Regions from separate parts of the Streptomyces sp. NPDC046931 genome, predicted to be linked through region 3. Evidence: riboswitches for the same ligand, from Rfam matches in the RefSeq annotation. Region 3 holds a riboswitch; each other region holds the start of a gene.

The links. Region 3 has a riboswitch for cyclic di-AMP ahead of ABZ876_RS14860 (NlpC/P60 family protein). Riboswitches for the same ligand answer to the same signal wherever they lie in the genome.
Positions count from the first base shown of each region.
Region 1: linked by a shared signal. The riboswitch ahead of ABZ876_RS26395 (M23 family metallopeptidase) and the one ahead of ABZ876_RS14860 (NlpC/P60 family protein) in region 3 are both predicted to bind cyclic di-AMP.
Region 2: linked by a shared signal. The riboswitch ahead of ABZ876_RS03720 (transglycosylase SLT domain-containing protein) and the one ahead of ABZ876_RS14860 (NlpC/P60 family protein) in region 3 are both predicted to bind cyclic di-AMP.
Region 4: linked by a shared signal. The riboswitch ahead of ABZ876_RS02895 (NlpC/P60 family protein) and the one ahead of ABZ876_RS14860 (NlpC/P60 family protein) in region 3 are both predicted to bind cyclic di-AMP.

Region 1 is NZ_JBEYWX010000017.1:47,804-50,990, reverse strand. It holds gene ABZ876_RS26400 (pitrilysin family protein) at 1-1,291, shown strand, start outside; cyclic di-AMP (ydaO/yuaA leader) riboswitch at 1,527-1,706, shown strand; gene ABZ876_RS26395 (M23 family metallopeptidase) at 1,719-2,471, shown strand; gene ABZ876_RS26390 (GntR family transcriptional regulator) at 2,671-3,187, shown strand, end outside.
Region 2 is NZ_JBEYWX010000001.1:805,105-808,291, reverse strand. It holds gene ABZ876_RS03725 (HAD family hydrolase) at 171-1,040, shown strand; gene ABZ876_RS03720 (transglycosylase SLT domain-containing protein) at 1,037-1,546, opposite strand; cyclic di-AMP (ydaO/yuaA leader) riboswitch at 1,566-1,765, opposite strand; gene ABZ876_RS03715 (polyprenyl synthetase family protein) at 2,502-3,187, shown strand, end outside.
Region 3 is NZ_JBEYWX010000006.1:254,863-258,049, forward strand. It holds gene ABZ876_RS14860 (NlpC/P60 family protein) at 1-1,233, opposite strand, end outside; cyclic di-AMP (ydaO/yuaA leader) riboswitch at 1,241-1,414, opposite strand; gene ABZ876_RS14865 (hypothetical protein) at 1,695-2,222, shown strand; gene ABZ876_RS14870 (PP2C family protein-serine/threonine phosphatase) at 2,290-3,187, opposite strand, start outside.
Region 4 is NZ_JBEYWX010000001.1:641,205-644,391, reverse strand. It holds gene ABZ876_RS02900 (tellurite resistance/C4-dicarboxylate transporter family protein) at 1-276, opposite strand, end outside; gene ABZ876_RS02895 (NlpC/P60 family protein) at 388-1,611, opposite strand; cyclic di-AMP (ydaO/yuaA leader) riboswitch at 1,620-1,788, opposite strand; gene pcrA (DNA helicase PcrA) at 2,041-3,187, shown strand, end outside.

The DNA of each region.
Region 1 (3,187 bases), on a different contig from region 3:
CGGTCTGACGGTGCTGCGCTGCCACCGCCCCGGCCAGCAGGTCGTCGCCGTCGAGGTGCTCCTCGACGCGCCCCTGGACGCTGAGCCGGCCGGCCTCGACGGCGTCGCCACGATCATGGCGCGCGCCTTCTCCGAAGGCACCGACAAGCACTCGGCCGAGGAGTTCGCCGCCGAGCTGGAGCGCTGCGGCGCCACCCTCGACCAGCATGCCGACCACCCCGGTGTGCGCCTGTCCCTCGAAGTGCCGGTCTCCCGCCTTCCGAAGGCGCTCGGACTGCTCGCCGACGCCCTGAGGTCACCGGCGTTCGACGACAGCGAGGTCGAGCGCCTGGTGCGCAACCGCCTCGACGAGATCCCGCACGAGACCGCCAACCCGGCCCGCCGCGCCGCCAAGGAGCTCTCCAAGCAGCTGTTCCCGGCGTCCTCGCGGATGTCGCGCCCGCGCCAGGGCACCGAGGAGACGGTCGCGGCCATCGACTCCGCGGCGGTCCGCGCCTTCTACGAGCGGCATGTGCGGCCCTCGACCGCCGCCGCCGTCGTGGTCGGCGACCTCACCGGCGTCGACCTCGACGCGCTCCTCGGCGAGACGCTCGGGGCCTGGACGGCGGCGCCCGCCAAGCCGCGTCCCGCGCCCCCGGTGACCGCGGACGACAGCGGCCGCGTGGTCATCGTCGACCGCCCCGGCGCGGTCCAGACGCAGCTGCTCATCGGCCGCGTCGGCGCCGACCGCCACGACCGGGTGTGGCCCGCACAGGTGCTCGGTACGTACTGCCTCGGCGGCACCCTCACCTCCCGCCTGGACCGCGTCCTGCGCGAGGAGAAGGGCTACACCTACGGTGTGCGGGCGTTCGGCCAGGTGCTGCGTTCCGTGCCCGACGGCACCGGCGCCGCGATGCTGGCCATCAGCGGTTCCGTCGACACGCCGAACACCGGCCCCGCGCTCGACGACCTCTGGAAGGTGCTGCGCACCCTCGCCGCCGAGGGATTGACGGACGCCGAGCGAGACGTCGCCGTGCAGAACCTGGTGGGTGTGGCACCGCTCAAGTTCGAGACCGCGGCGGCCGTCGCGAGCACGCTCGCCGACCAGGTCGAACAGCACCTGCCGGACGACTACCAGTCGACGCTGTATCAGAAGCTCGCCGAGACGGGCACGGTCGAGGCCACGGCCGCGGTCGTGAACGCCTTCCCCGTGGACCGTCTGGTGACCATCCTGGTGGGCGACGCCGCGCAGATCGAGGAGCCCGTCAAGGCGCTCGGCATCGGTGAAGTCCGCGTCGTACGGGCGGAGTAGAGACGCCTCGTACGCGTCCGGGACGGCGACGTTCCGAAGGGGCCCTGGTGACGTCTTGCGTCACCAGGGCCCGCTCGTTCGGGCTCACTCGTGAGTTTGTCCGTATTGCCACAGAGACCGCCCCTCTGCCCTGTGGGATGCGCTACAAACCCCCTGATCGGTTTGCCGACCCGAAGAGAGCGCTTCTAGCGTCTGTCGGGCTGTCCGTCAGGCAGTGCGCCGCACCCGCGGCACCGGACAGCCATCGCCGAGTCCCCGTACGGCGCGAGCCAGGGGAGCCGGGGACCCACCTTGCCCTCGCGCCTTCGCGGCTGGGGGCTCATGCAGTCCCTGGGGTGAATCGGGCGTCAGCCCGTAGGAGACCTTCCTGCTCCGAACCCGTCAGCTAACCCGGTAGGCGAGAGGGAAGGAAAGGACCAGCCACTTCATGGCGTTCACCTGCGCCACCGGGAAGCACCGCCGTCCGAGCCGCATGCGGCGTACGACCACGAACGCCATGGGCGTCGCGGCGCTCAGCACCACCGGCGTCATCGGCACCCTCGCCGCCCCGGCCTTCGCCGCCGGGCAGCCCGTCCAGGAGACCGGACTGATCCGGGCCCTCGCCCTCGGCGACTCGGTCGCGGAGAAGATCGACGCCCAGGCAGCCGCCCAGAAGCAGGCCGCCGAGCAGAAGAAGGCCGCGGAGGCGGCGCGCAGGCAGGCCGCGGAGAAGGCGCGCAAGGAACGTGAGGCCAAGGAGCGCGCGGCCCGTGAGGCCGAGCGCGAGCGTCTCAACGCGTATGTGACGCCTGTCTTCCACTCCTACGTCTCCACCGGCTACAAGTCCGGCGGCTCCCTGTGGTCCTCCGGCACCCACACCGGCATCGACTTCCACGCCGCCACGGGCACGCCCGTGCACGCCGTGGGCTCGGGCACCGTCGTCGAGATCGGCTGGGGCGGCGCGTACGGCAACCAGATCGTCATCAAGATGAACGACGGCACGTACACGCAGTACGGTCATCTGTCGTCCATCGGTGTCTCCGTGGGCCAGAGCGTCACTCCCGGCCGGCAGATCGGTCTGTCCGGGGCCACCGGCAACACCACCGGTCCCCACCTCCACTTCGAGGCGCGCACGAGCCAGGAGTACGGCTCCGACATCGACCCCGTCGCCTATCTCAGGTCGCACGGCGTGAACGTCTGACGGCCGGCCGCCGTGCGGCGCGCCCGGATGTGATGGCCCCGGCTCACCGGCCGGGGCCATCATTGTTTCGAACTGTTGTCTGTCCAAAAAATATCCATGGAATCCGGTCTGCCGTCGGAAATTCGGCCCCGCTGCAATAGAGTCGACGGAACACACGTCAACCGTCGACGTTTCACGGGGTTTAAGGCGGAGGTCGGTCATGCGTATTCCGGCGCACTCGGTATGCACGGCGATCCGTGATGACATCGTCGCGGGTGTCTACGAGCGCGGCGGCCGGCTCACCGAGGAGCTCCTGGCCCGCCGCTACGGCGTCTCCCGTGTCCCCGTGCGCGAGGCCCTGCGGACCCTGGAGGCCGAGGGCTTCGTCGTCACCCGCAGACACGCGGGCGCGTGTGTCGCGGAGCCCACCGATCAGGAGGCCGCCGACCTGCTGGAGATGCGCATGCTGCTGGAGCCGCTGGGGGCCGCTCGGGCCGCCCAGCGCCGCACCGCGGCCCATCTCAAGGTGCTGCGCGGCCTGGTCAGGCTGGGCCAGGAGCGCGCCAGGAGGGGCACCGGCGAGGATCTGCGCTCTCTGGGCGGATGGTTTCACGAGACGCTGGCCCAGTCCTGTGGGAGCCCCGCGCTCACCTCGACGCTCGGCCAGCTGCGGCACAAGATCGCCTGGATGTACACGGTCGAGGTGCCGGCCAACCCCGTGGAGTCGTGGGCCGAGC
Region 2 (3,187 bases), on a different contig from region 3:
GTCCCCGGGCCGCAGGACGGTTCACGCCGGGGCCGCAGGCCGTCCGTCGTGTTCCGGAGGGGCGCGCGGCAACTACGGTGCGCTGCTAGGGGAGTTCGCAGTACGCGGGATACCGGACGTCCTCCGGTTCGCGCCGAGTCGGCGGGGCGATCCATCCGTATTCTCTGATCATGGCCGCACCCTTCGCATATTCACTCGTCGCCACCGACCTGGACGGAACGCTGTTGCGTGACGACGACACGCTCTCCGACCGGTCAAGGGCCGCCCTGGCGCGGGTCTCGGCGGCAGGCGCACAGCATCTCGTCGTGACGGGGCGCCCGGCGCCCAGGGTGCGGCCGCTGCTCGACGACCTCGGCAGCGAGGGGCTCGCGGTGTGCGGACAGGGCGCGCAGGTGTACGACGTCGGCGCGAACCGGCTGCTGTTCTCCGTCACCCTGGACCGGGAGTTGGCCGAGACCGCGCTCGGCAAGATCGAGGCGGAGGTGGGGCAGGTGTACGCGGCCGTCGACCAGGACGGGGTCGACGGGCTCACGCTCGTCGAACCCGGCTACCGGATGCCGCATCCCACGCTGCCCGCGGTACGGGTCGAGCGGCGCGACGACCTGTGGTGCGAGCCGATCAGCAAGGTGCTGCTGCGCCATCACGCCCTCTCGGACGACGAGTTGGCGACGGCGGCCCGTGCGGCGGTCGGTTCTCTCGCGACGGTCACCATGTCCGGGCCCGGCACCGTGGAACTCCAGCCGTGCGGCATCACCAAGGCGACGGGGCTGGCACTGGCCGCCGACCACCTGGGCCTCGGCCCGGGGGAGACCATCGCCTTCGGTGACATGCCCAATGACATCCCGATGTTCGCGTGGGCCGCGTACGGGGTGGCCATGGCCAACGCCCACCCCGAACTCAAGGCCGTGGCGGACGAGATCACCGTGTCGAACGAGGACGACGGCATCGCCGTCGTCCTCGAACGACTCTTCGGGGTGCACCGGACACCGGCCGACATCATCGGCGGCCGGGAGCCCGGCGGCTATGAGGAGCGGTACTAGTACGCGCTGTTGACGTTGTCGATCGAGCCGTAGCGGTGGGCGGCGTAGTTGCACGCGGCCGTGATGTTCGCCACCGGGTCGTACGGGTCGAACGCCGTGCCGGGCACGTGGTACGCGGCGAAGGTCGGGTCGATGATCTGGAGCAGACCCTTCGACGGGATCCCCTTACGGGCGTTGGAGTCCCACAGGTTGATGGCCTTGGGGTTGCCGGACGACTCGCGCATCACGTTGCGGTAGATGCCGTCGTACGTGCCGGGGATGCCGTGCTGGGCCATGACCTCCAGCGACTGGCGGATCCAGCTGTCGAGGTTGGTGCCGCGGGTCGTCAGGGTCTTGACGGTGGCGGCGCTGGCGGCGGTGGCCGTCGCCGGCGTACCGGTCGCGGCGGAAGCGCTGGTCGCTCCCATGACCGGCAGGGCGAGAACGGCGGCACCCGACCCCGCGAGTGCGAGGGCACGGGTGAGACGGGCGGCCTTGGAGGCGCGGTCCTGACGGCGTGCGGGCAGGGCGAAAGCGGGCATGTCGCATTCCTCTCCGGCGCCTGCGAGGTGAGCTGTCGGGTTCGGGCGGGGAGGTGCCCGGCCGTGTCCTCGATGTCGAGGCCACGGCTTCACCCCTGGCCGTTCCGGCGCGGTGTCCGAATCGGCGGCTTACCTGGGTCCCCCGCTCCTGCCGTCGTGGTCGGTGGGCACTCGAGCGGCGGCAGGATTCGGCGTTCCGCTCGTATCGAGGGGAAGGTATGCGAGAGCACATGTCGGGAACAAGCGGTCAAGTCACAGTCCTTCCGAATTGACCTTGAAATGGGGGAATAGAGAAGGTGATCCAGTTTGTTGGGAGCGATTCAAATTCCCGTTAGCAAATGCGGAGTTGGTGGGACGCCTGCGGTATCCCGCCTGTCGCGAACGTGAGCTATTTCACTCCCGCCCCCCGGGTCACCATCGGCGCTTAATGACATAAATGGTCTATTCGGGCAAAACGGTCACATTCCTCGTGTTGTGGTTGTCCGGCAGGGGAGTTCCCGGGGTGCGGGTATGGGGTGCGGGGGTGTGGGCAGCCGTACCGAGGAAGGCGGGAGTCCGTGCTCCGGCTTCCGTGGCGTATGGGGTGGCGGCTTGCGGTCGACGGACGCGGGGAGGGGTGGCCCCGGGGGCTTTTGGGCTGGGGGGCAAGGGGCCGGTCCCGGTCGCGAGGGGTGTTTGCCGGGTATATCAGGAATGTATGTTCGTATCAGATGATCAAGGACATGCCGTTCGCGATCCGATACCGCCCGGCCTGGAACAGTGGGCGCTCGTGGTGATCGAAACGTGACCGGATACGCTGACTTGAGGGATGACGGCGACAGATCGACAAACTCGATGAGCCACGTCGACGGGCGACGTCATCGACCAAGTGACCGTGCTTGAGACCGACCGCGTGATCGTCAGCAGACATCAGCAGACATCAGCAGACAGGAGACCCCACGTGACCGTCGTCGGGCCGTTCGGGCTGAGCGTGCGGGACCAGGCTCTTGAAGCCGATGTCCAGGCCGGATTGGCCGCTGTCGAGGAGGGGCTGCTCGAGGCCACCAAGAGTGAGGTGCCCTTCATCACGGAGGCCGCGCAGCACCTGGTGCGTGCGGGCGGGAAGCGGTTCCGGCCGCTGCTGGTGATGCTCGCGGCGCAGTTCGGCGACCCGTACGCGCCGGGGGTCGTGCCCTCGGCCGTGGTCGTGGAGCTCACCCACCTCGCCACGCTGTACCACGACGACGTGATGGACGAGGCCGAGGTGCGGCGCGGGGTGGACAGCGCCAACGCCCGCTGGGGCAACGCGGTCGCGGTCCTGACGGGTGACTTCCTCTTCGCGAGGGCGTCGCACATCCTGGCCGATCTCGGCCCGGAGGCGGTCCGGATCCAGGCGGAGGCCTTCGAGCGGCTGGTCACGGGACAGATCCTGGAGACGGCGGGTCCGCGGGACGGCCGTGACCCGGTGGAGCACTACCTCGACGTCCTCGGCGGCAAGACCGGCTCGCTGGTGGCCGTGGCGTGCCGCTTCGGCGCCATGATGTCGGGGGCCGACGAGACGGTCGTGGACGTGCTCACGCAGTACGGCGAGCGGCTGGGCGTGGCGTTCCAGCTGGCCGACGACGTCCTGGACATCGCGTCGGACTC
Region 3 (3,187 bases):
CTGGTTGAAGAAGACGAGGTCACCTGCCCGGATGTCGGTGAGGGGGATCGCCGTGCCGGCGCCCGCCTGATCGCGGGCCGTACGAGGGAGGGTCACCCCGGCGGCCTTCCAGGCGGCCTGGATCAGACCGGCGGCGTCGTACGAGTCCGGTCCGGCCGCGCCCCAGAGACTCGGCCGGCCGATCTGCGCACGGGCGAAGGCGACCGCCTTCGCGGCCTTGGTCTCATGCCCCGGCTCCTGCGTCCCGCCGGTCCCGAGGAGGCTCCCGGTACCGAACACGGCCTCGGTGTCGAACAGCAGTTCGGTGGTGGGGAGCGGCAGGGGTGTGGTCAGGAGCGGTTCGGCGGTGGGGAGCGGCAAGGGCGCGGTGAGGAGCGGTTCGGCGGTGAAGAGCGGCTCGGGGGTGGGGAGCGAGGGGAGCGGGGTGAGCAGCGGTCCGGTGGCGGGGAGCTGTTGCCATGCCTCCTCGACCACACGGCCCGGCTGCCCCTCGGCCGTGCGCCAGGTGTCCTCGGCGGGCCGGGACTCAATCGCCGGGAGCCGCGTGGCGTGCCGTGCGGTGTGCTGCGCCAGCAGGTCACGGGCCGCGGCGAGCTTCCGCTGATTGCGCTCCTTGGCGGTCCCCGGCGCGGACGGTCCGGTCTCGGCCACGGGTGCGGGCAGGGCCCTGGGCGCCTCCGGCCGATTCTCGGGGACCGCGGGCAGCGCGGCCACGGGGCCGGCGGTCAGTTCCGCCACGGGAGCCCCGGTCCGTTCCGCCGCGGGGCCGGCCGTCAGTTCCGCCACCGGGCCCGCGGCCCGTCCGGCGGTCAGTTCGCGCACGGGCCGGTCCGCCGTCCCCAGCTCACGGAGTACGAGCTCGCTGCCCGGACGCTTCGCCGAGGCCGAGGACCCGGCAGCCCCCGTGCCGTCCGGCATTCTGTCGGCGGGCAGCGCGGCCGGAACGGTCGGACCCAGCCTCAGGCGTGCCGCCTCGAACCACTGCTTGGCCACGTCGTCGAGTACGGGATCGGCGCGGCGCCGCTCCTCGCCGAACACCCGGTTGGCGCCTCTCGCCATACCCGTCGCCGCCGCGCGCGTCGCGTTGAAGGTTCCGCTGTCGGTCTCCGCGCGGTCGTACAGGTTGTGGATCCGCTGCTGGACCTCGGCGCGGCTCGGCCCGTCGTCCTCGGTGAACCTGCGCATGCCGGGAAGGCCGAAGCCTCCGGGGCCCGGGGTTCGCTCCGGCGCCATGGGGTCGTACTCCTTCCGTGCTCCGCCTACCGGGTTAGCTGTCGGGTTCGGGCGGACGGATCCGGAAGGCGCGCCCTACGGCCCTTGCCCCGCAGGGCAGTTGGGCCGATTCACCCCATGGTCGGTTGGGTCCCCGGTTCCGGCTGCACTCGGGGTGCACCGGATTCGGCGGAGGCCGCGCAACCCGGCGCGGTTCGCCGGAGGGAGTTACGTGGCCCATGCGTCAACCTAGCCAACTTGTGTGCCTCGCGTGAAGATTGAAGCGCGAAATGTCCGATACCTATGTGTGAATTTCGTTCTGACGTTCCAGCGGAGCTTGCCGTTTTCCCGGTCCGCCCCTCGACCCGACGCCGTTTCTCCGGCCGGAAGCGAGCGCGGGCCATCCGGGCACCGCGCCGATGACGGTGGGCGGCGCCCGGTCCCGGCATGATGAGGCGGAACGATCAGGAAGGTCATCCCCCATGCGACGCACGTCCAAGGCGGACGACTCCGAATCCCGTGCGCGCCTCGCCGAGCGCCGGGCCCGTGCCGACTACACCGGCGGTGTCTACGGCTCCCTGCTCGCCGCCTCGGTGGTGGTCGGCGCCGGCACCAACGGCCCGTTGCCGCGCGCGGAGTTGGTGGCCCTGCTGATGAGCACCGGCGTGGTGTTCTGGGCCGCGCATGTGCACGCCCAGTTGTTCGGCGCGCATCTGGCGCAGCCGAGTCTGGACCGCCGGGTCGCCCTGCTTGTGTGCCGTGACGAGTGGCCGATCGTCAAGGCAGCCGTCCCGCCGGCCGCCGCAGTCGCCGTCAGCCCGCTGCTGGGTCTGGACGTGCGGGGCGCGGTCTGGCTGTCGCTCGCCGTCGCCGTGGCCGGGCAGGTGGGCTGGTCGGCGGCCGCCGCGCGCCACGCCGGTGCCTCCTGGCGCCTCGTGGTCGTCGCCGCGGCGGTCAACCTCGTGATCGGCCTGCTGGTCATCGCGTGCAAGCTCGCCCTGAAGGACTGACCGCGCGGGGCCGACCCGCCTTAGGAGACATGAGGACCGCGGGAGCGGCGGGTTCGGTCAGCCGGGTTCACGTGTCCTGCGGCCGGCTTCCGGGCCGGTGACGGAACCCGTCGGCATGAATGATCCGCGGGTGCGGATGGGCGTGGTGGACGCTCGGGGTGCGATGGAGCGCGATGAGCGCGGCGTCGTCGTCGAGGTGCCCGCCCGTGTGGGCGAGGAGGTCACGCCGTAGCCGGTGCAGCAGCGACTCCGGGCTCTCCTCGGTCCACAGGGCCGCACGGTCCACGAGCGGATAGAAGCGGCCGCTGGTGTCCCTGGCCTCGATGACGCCGTCCGTGTACAGCAGCAGGGTGTCGCCGGGCTCGAAGGAGAACACGTCCAGGTGGTAGTCCGCCGCGTGTGCCGAGCCGATCCCCATCGGCGGGGCGGGGTGCACGCTCGGGACGGTGACCACGTGACCAGGGCTGAGCAGCAGCGGCGGAGGGTGCCCGCAGCTGGTCATGCGGGTGACGGGGTCCCCGTCGGGGATCTCCATCAGCAGGGCGGTGGCGAAGCGTTCGCCCAGTTCCTCGGGCGGCTCGAAGTCGGCCAGATAGCGGGTCACGCTCTGCTCCAGGGTCGCGGCCAGCTCCAGCAGGGACGTCTGCCGGTGGCCCGCCTCCCGGAAGGCGCCGAGCAGCAGGGCGGCCTCACCGATGGCGGAGAGACCCTTGCCGCGGACATCGCCGATCATGACGCGCACCCTGCTGCCGGCCCGGGTGGCGGCGTAGAGGTCGCCGCCGATCTGCGCCTCGTCCTCGGCCGCCAGGTAGAGGCAGGCCACCGTCAGCGGGCCGATGCGTTCCGGCAGGGGCCACAGCAGGACGTGCTGTGCGGCCTCGGCCACCGACCGGACCTGGGCCAGCTGCGCACGGCGCCGGTCCCGGAAGGCGCAGTAGACCACGGTGATCAACGACAGCAGGAAC
Region 4 (3,187 bases), on a different contig from region 3:
GGCGAACCGGGTGCCCAGCATGGTGGTGGCCGGGACCACGGTGAGCGCGGCCGGGGAGCCGACGGGCCATTCCGGGCGGCCCCGCAGCAGCCGTACGGCGATGTCGGCTGCCATTCCGAGCCAGGCGGCGGCCGCCAGTGCCAAAAGGACACGCGAGAGGACCTCGTACCCGGTCTGGTGCAGCCCGACCGACAGAACGCCGGTCGCCAACGCGGCGGCCCCGGTGGCGGGCGGACGCTGCGCCCACCAGGTGCGGAGCGCAAAGGAGCCAGACATGCGCCCGATGCTAGGGACGCGCACACGGCTTGCGTACGGGGCACGCGCGCGTGAACCCCGAAAACAACCCCACGCGCGCGTCCTGCCCGACCGGCACCCGCGCCGCCGGTCTCAGGCGGGTCGCACCACGCTGTGGATGATCGACGCGCCGCCGTAGTAGACCGACTCCTCGCGCACGTAGGCACCCGGCTTCGGGGCGTGGATCATCATGCCGTTGCCGATATAGACGCCGACGTGGCTGATGTCGTCGTAGAAGAAGACCAGGTCACCCGGCTGGGCCTCGGAGAGCGGCACCGTCGTGCCGGCGTTCACCTGGTCGTACGTGGTGCGTGGAAGCGTCACCCCGGCGGCCTTCCACGCGGCCTGGGTCAGGCCCGAGCAGTCGTATGACCCGGGGCCCGTCGCTCCCCACACATAAGGCTTGCCGATCTGCGCGCGGGCGAAGGCGAGGGCCTTCGCGGCCTTCGTCGCGTACGAGGAGTCCGCGGCGGAGGATCCCTGCGAGCCGGTCGTCGGGCTCGACGTGCCGGTCGTCGGGCTCGACGTGCCGGTCGTCGGGCTCGAGGCGCCGGTCGTGGGGCTCGAGGCGCCGGTCGTCGGGCTCGGTGACGGCTGCTCCGGCTGCGCGGCCGCCTGCCGCCGGGCCAGCGCCTCCGCCTGGCGCCGGGCCTCCTCCTGCTTCCGCTTCTCGAGCGCGGCGAGCCGCGCCTTCTCCTGCGCGGTCAGCTCGGACAGCAGTTGCCGCGCGTCGGCCAGCTTCTTCTGGACGTCCGTCTTGGCGGACCGCAGCGCCGCCTGCGACTCGGTGAGCGACCGGAGGCTGTCGGTGGCCTCCTGCCGCTTCCTCATCGTCGCGGCCTGGTCGGTGACGTACTGGTCGACCGCCTCCTTCTGACGGCTGGTGAGCCGGCTCATCAGCTGGGTTCGGTCGAAGTAGTCCTGGGGGCTGTCGGCCAGCAGGAAAGTGGCCGTGTCGGGGGCCGCGGCCCCGGTCCGGTACTGCGCGGCGGCGAACGAACCCAGCTCTTCCCGCGCGTCGTTGAGCTTCTGCGTGCGCCGGGCGACGTCGTCGAGGAGCGTGTCGACACTTTGGCGCTGCCTGGTGGTCCTTTCCTTGGCCGCGTTGTATCTGTCGGTGGCCGACTCCGCCTGGCGGTAGAGGTCGTCGACCTTCTTCTCGACTTCCTCGACGCTGGGTCGGCCGTCGGCGGAGGGCGCGGCCTGCGCCGTCTGGGAGAGCAGCGCCATGGAGGTGAGGGCCGCCGTCGCGAGGGCGGGGGTCCGTATGCCCGCGATGCGGGGGCCCGAGGGGCGGGACTTGCGGTGCGGCGCCATGAGAGGCGTCTCCTTCCGTACTCCGCCTACCGGGTTAGCTGTCGGGTTCGGGCGGGTGGTTCCGGAAGGTGTGCCCTACGGCCGTGCCCCACGGGGCGGTCGACCGATTCACCCCAGGTCGGGTGGGTCCCCGGCTCCGGCTGCCATGGGGCGCACCGGATTCGGCAGAGGCCGCGCGGCCCGGCGACCTTCGCCGGTGGGGGTCGTACGGCCTGCCCGGCACGGTAGCCAACTCCTGTGGCCCCTGTGAAGGTTGAGGTGCGATATGCCCGATACGTTTTCGTGGTCTCGACTCCCGGAAACCCTCGTCGAGCGCGGACCGTGAACGGGCGCGTCCGGACGGTGACGCCGGGCCGCGCCCGGGTCGGGGGCGCCGAGTTTTCGGGACGGCGGCCGGTTGTCGGCGGGGCGCCCTAGACTCGGAGAGCGATGAGCAGCCTCTTTGACGACAGCTTCCTGGCGGACCTCCAGGCCACCCCGGCCCATGAGGAGGAGCCCCCGCCGCCCGACGACGATCACGCTCCGGAGCGGGTTCCGGACGATCTGTTCGGCGGTCGGTTCGACCTGCCGCCGGTCCGGGACTCCTACTACCGCGACGGTGCTCCCCGCCCGGCGCTCGACCCGGGGGCGCTGCTCGAGGGGCTGAACGAGAACCAGCGCGCGGCGGTCGTGCACGCCGGCTCCCCGCTGCTCATCGTCGCCGGCGCCGGCTCCGGCAAGACCCGTGTGCTCACACACCGCATCGCCTATCTGCTGGGCGAACGCGGCGTCCATCCCGGGCAGATCCTCGCGATCACCTTCACCAACAAGGCCGCGGGCGAGATGAAGGAGCGCGTCGAGCAGCTCGTCGGCCCGCGCGCGAACGCGATGTGGGTGATGACCTTCCACAGTGCGTGCGTCCGCATCCTGCGCCGCGAGAGCAAGAAGCTCGGCTTCACGTCCTCCTTCTCGATCTACGACGCCGCCGACAGCAAGCGTCTGATGGCGCTCGTCTGCCGCGACCTGGACCTCGACCCCAAGCGGTACCCGCCCAAGTCGTTCAGCGCCAAGATCTCCAACCTCAAGAACGAGCTGATCGACGAGGAGGACTTCGCCGCCCAGGTCGCCGGGGGCACCTCCCAGACGGAGTCCGGGGGAGGGTTCGAGAAGACCCTCGCCCAGGCGTACGCGCTCTACCAGTCGAGGCTCCGCGAGGCGAACGCACTCGACTTCGACGACCTGATCATGACGACGGTCAACCTGCTGCGCGCCTTCCCGGACGTCGCCGAGCACTACCGCCGCCGCTTCCGCCACGTCCTCGTCGACGAGTACCAGGACACCAACCACGCCCAGTACGCCCTGGTCCGCGAGCTGGTCGGCCCGGCGGCCGGCGACCGCCCCGGGGGCGTACCGCCCGGCGAGGACGACCTGCGGCCCGCCGAACTGTGCGTCGTCGGTGACGCCGACCAGTCGATCTACGCCTTCCGCGGCGCCACCATCCGCAACATCCTCCAGTTCGAGGAGGACTACCCGGACGCCACCACGATCCTCCTGGAGCAGAACTACCGCTCCACGCAGACGATCCTGAGCGCCGCCA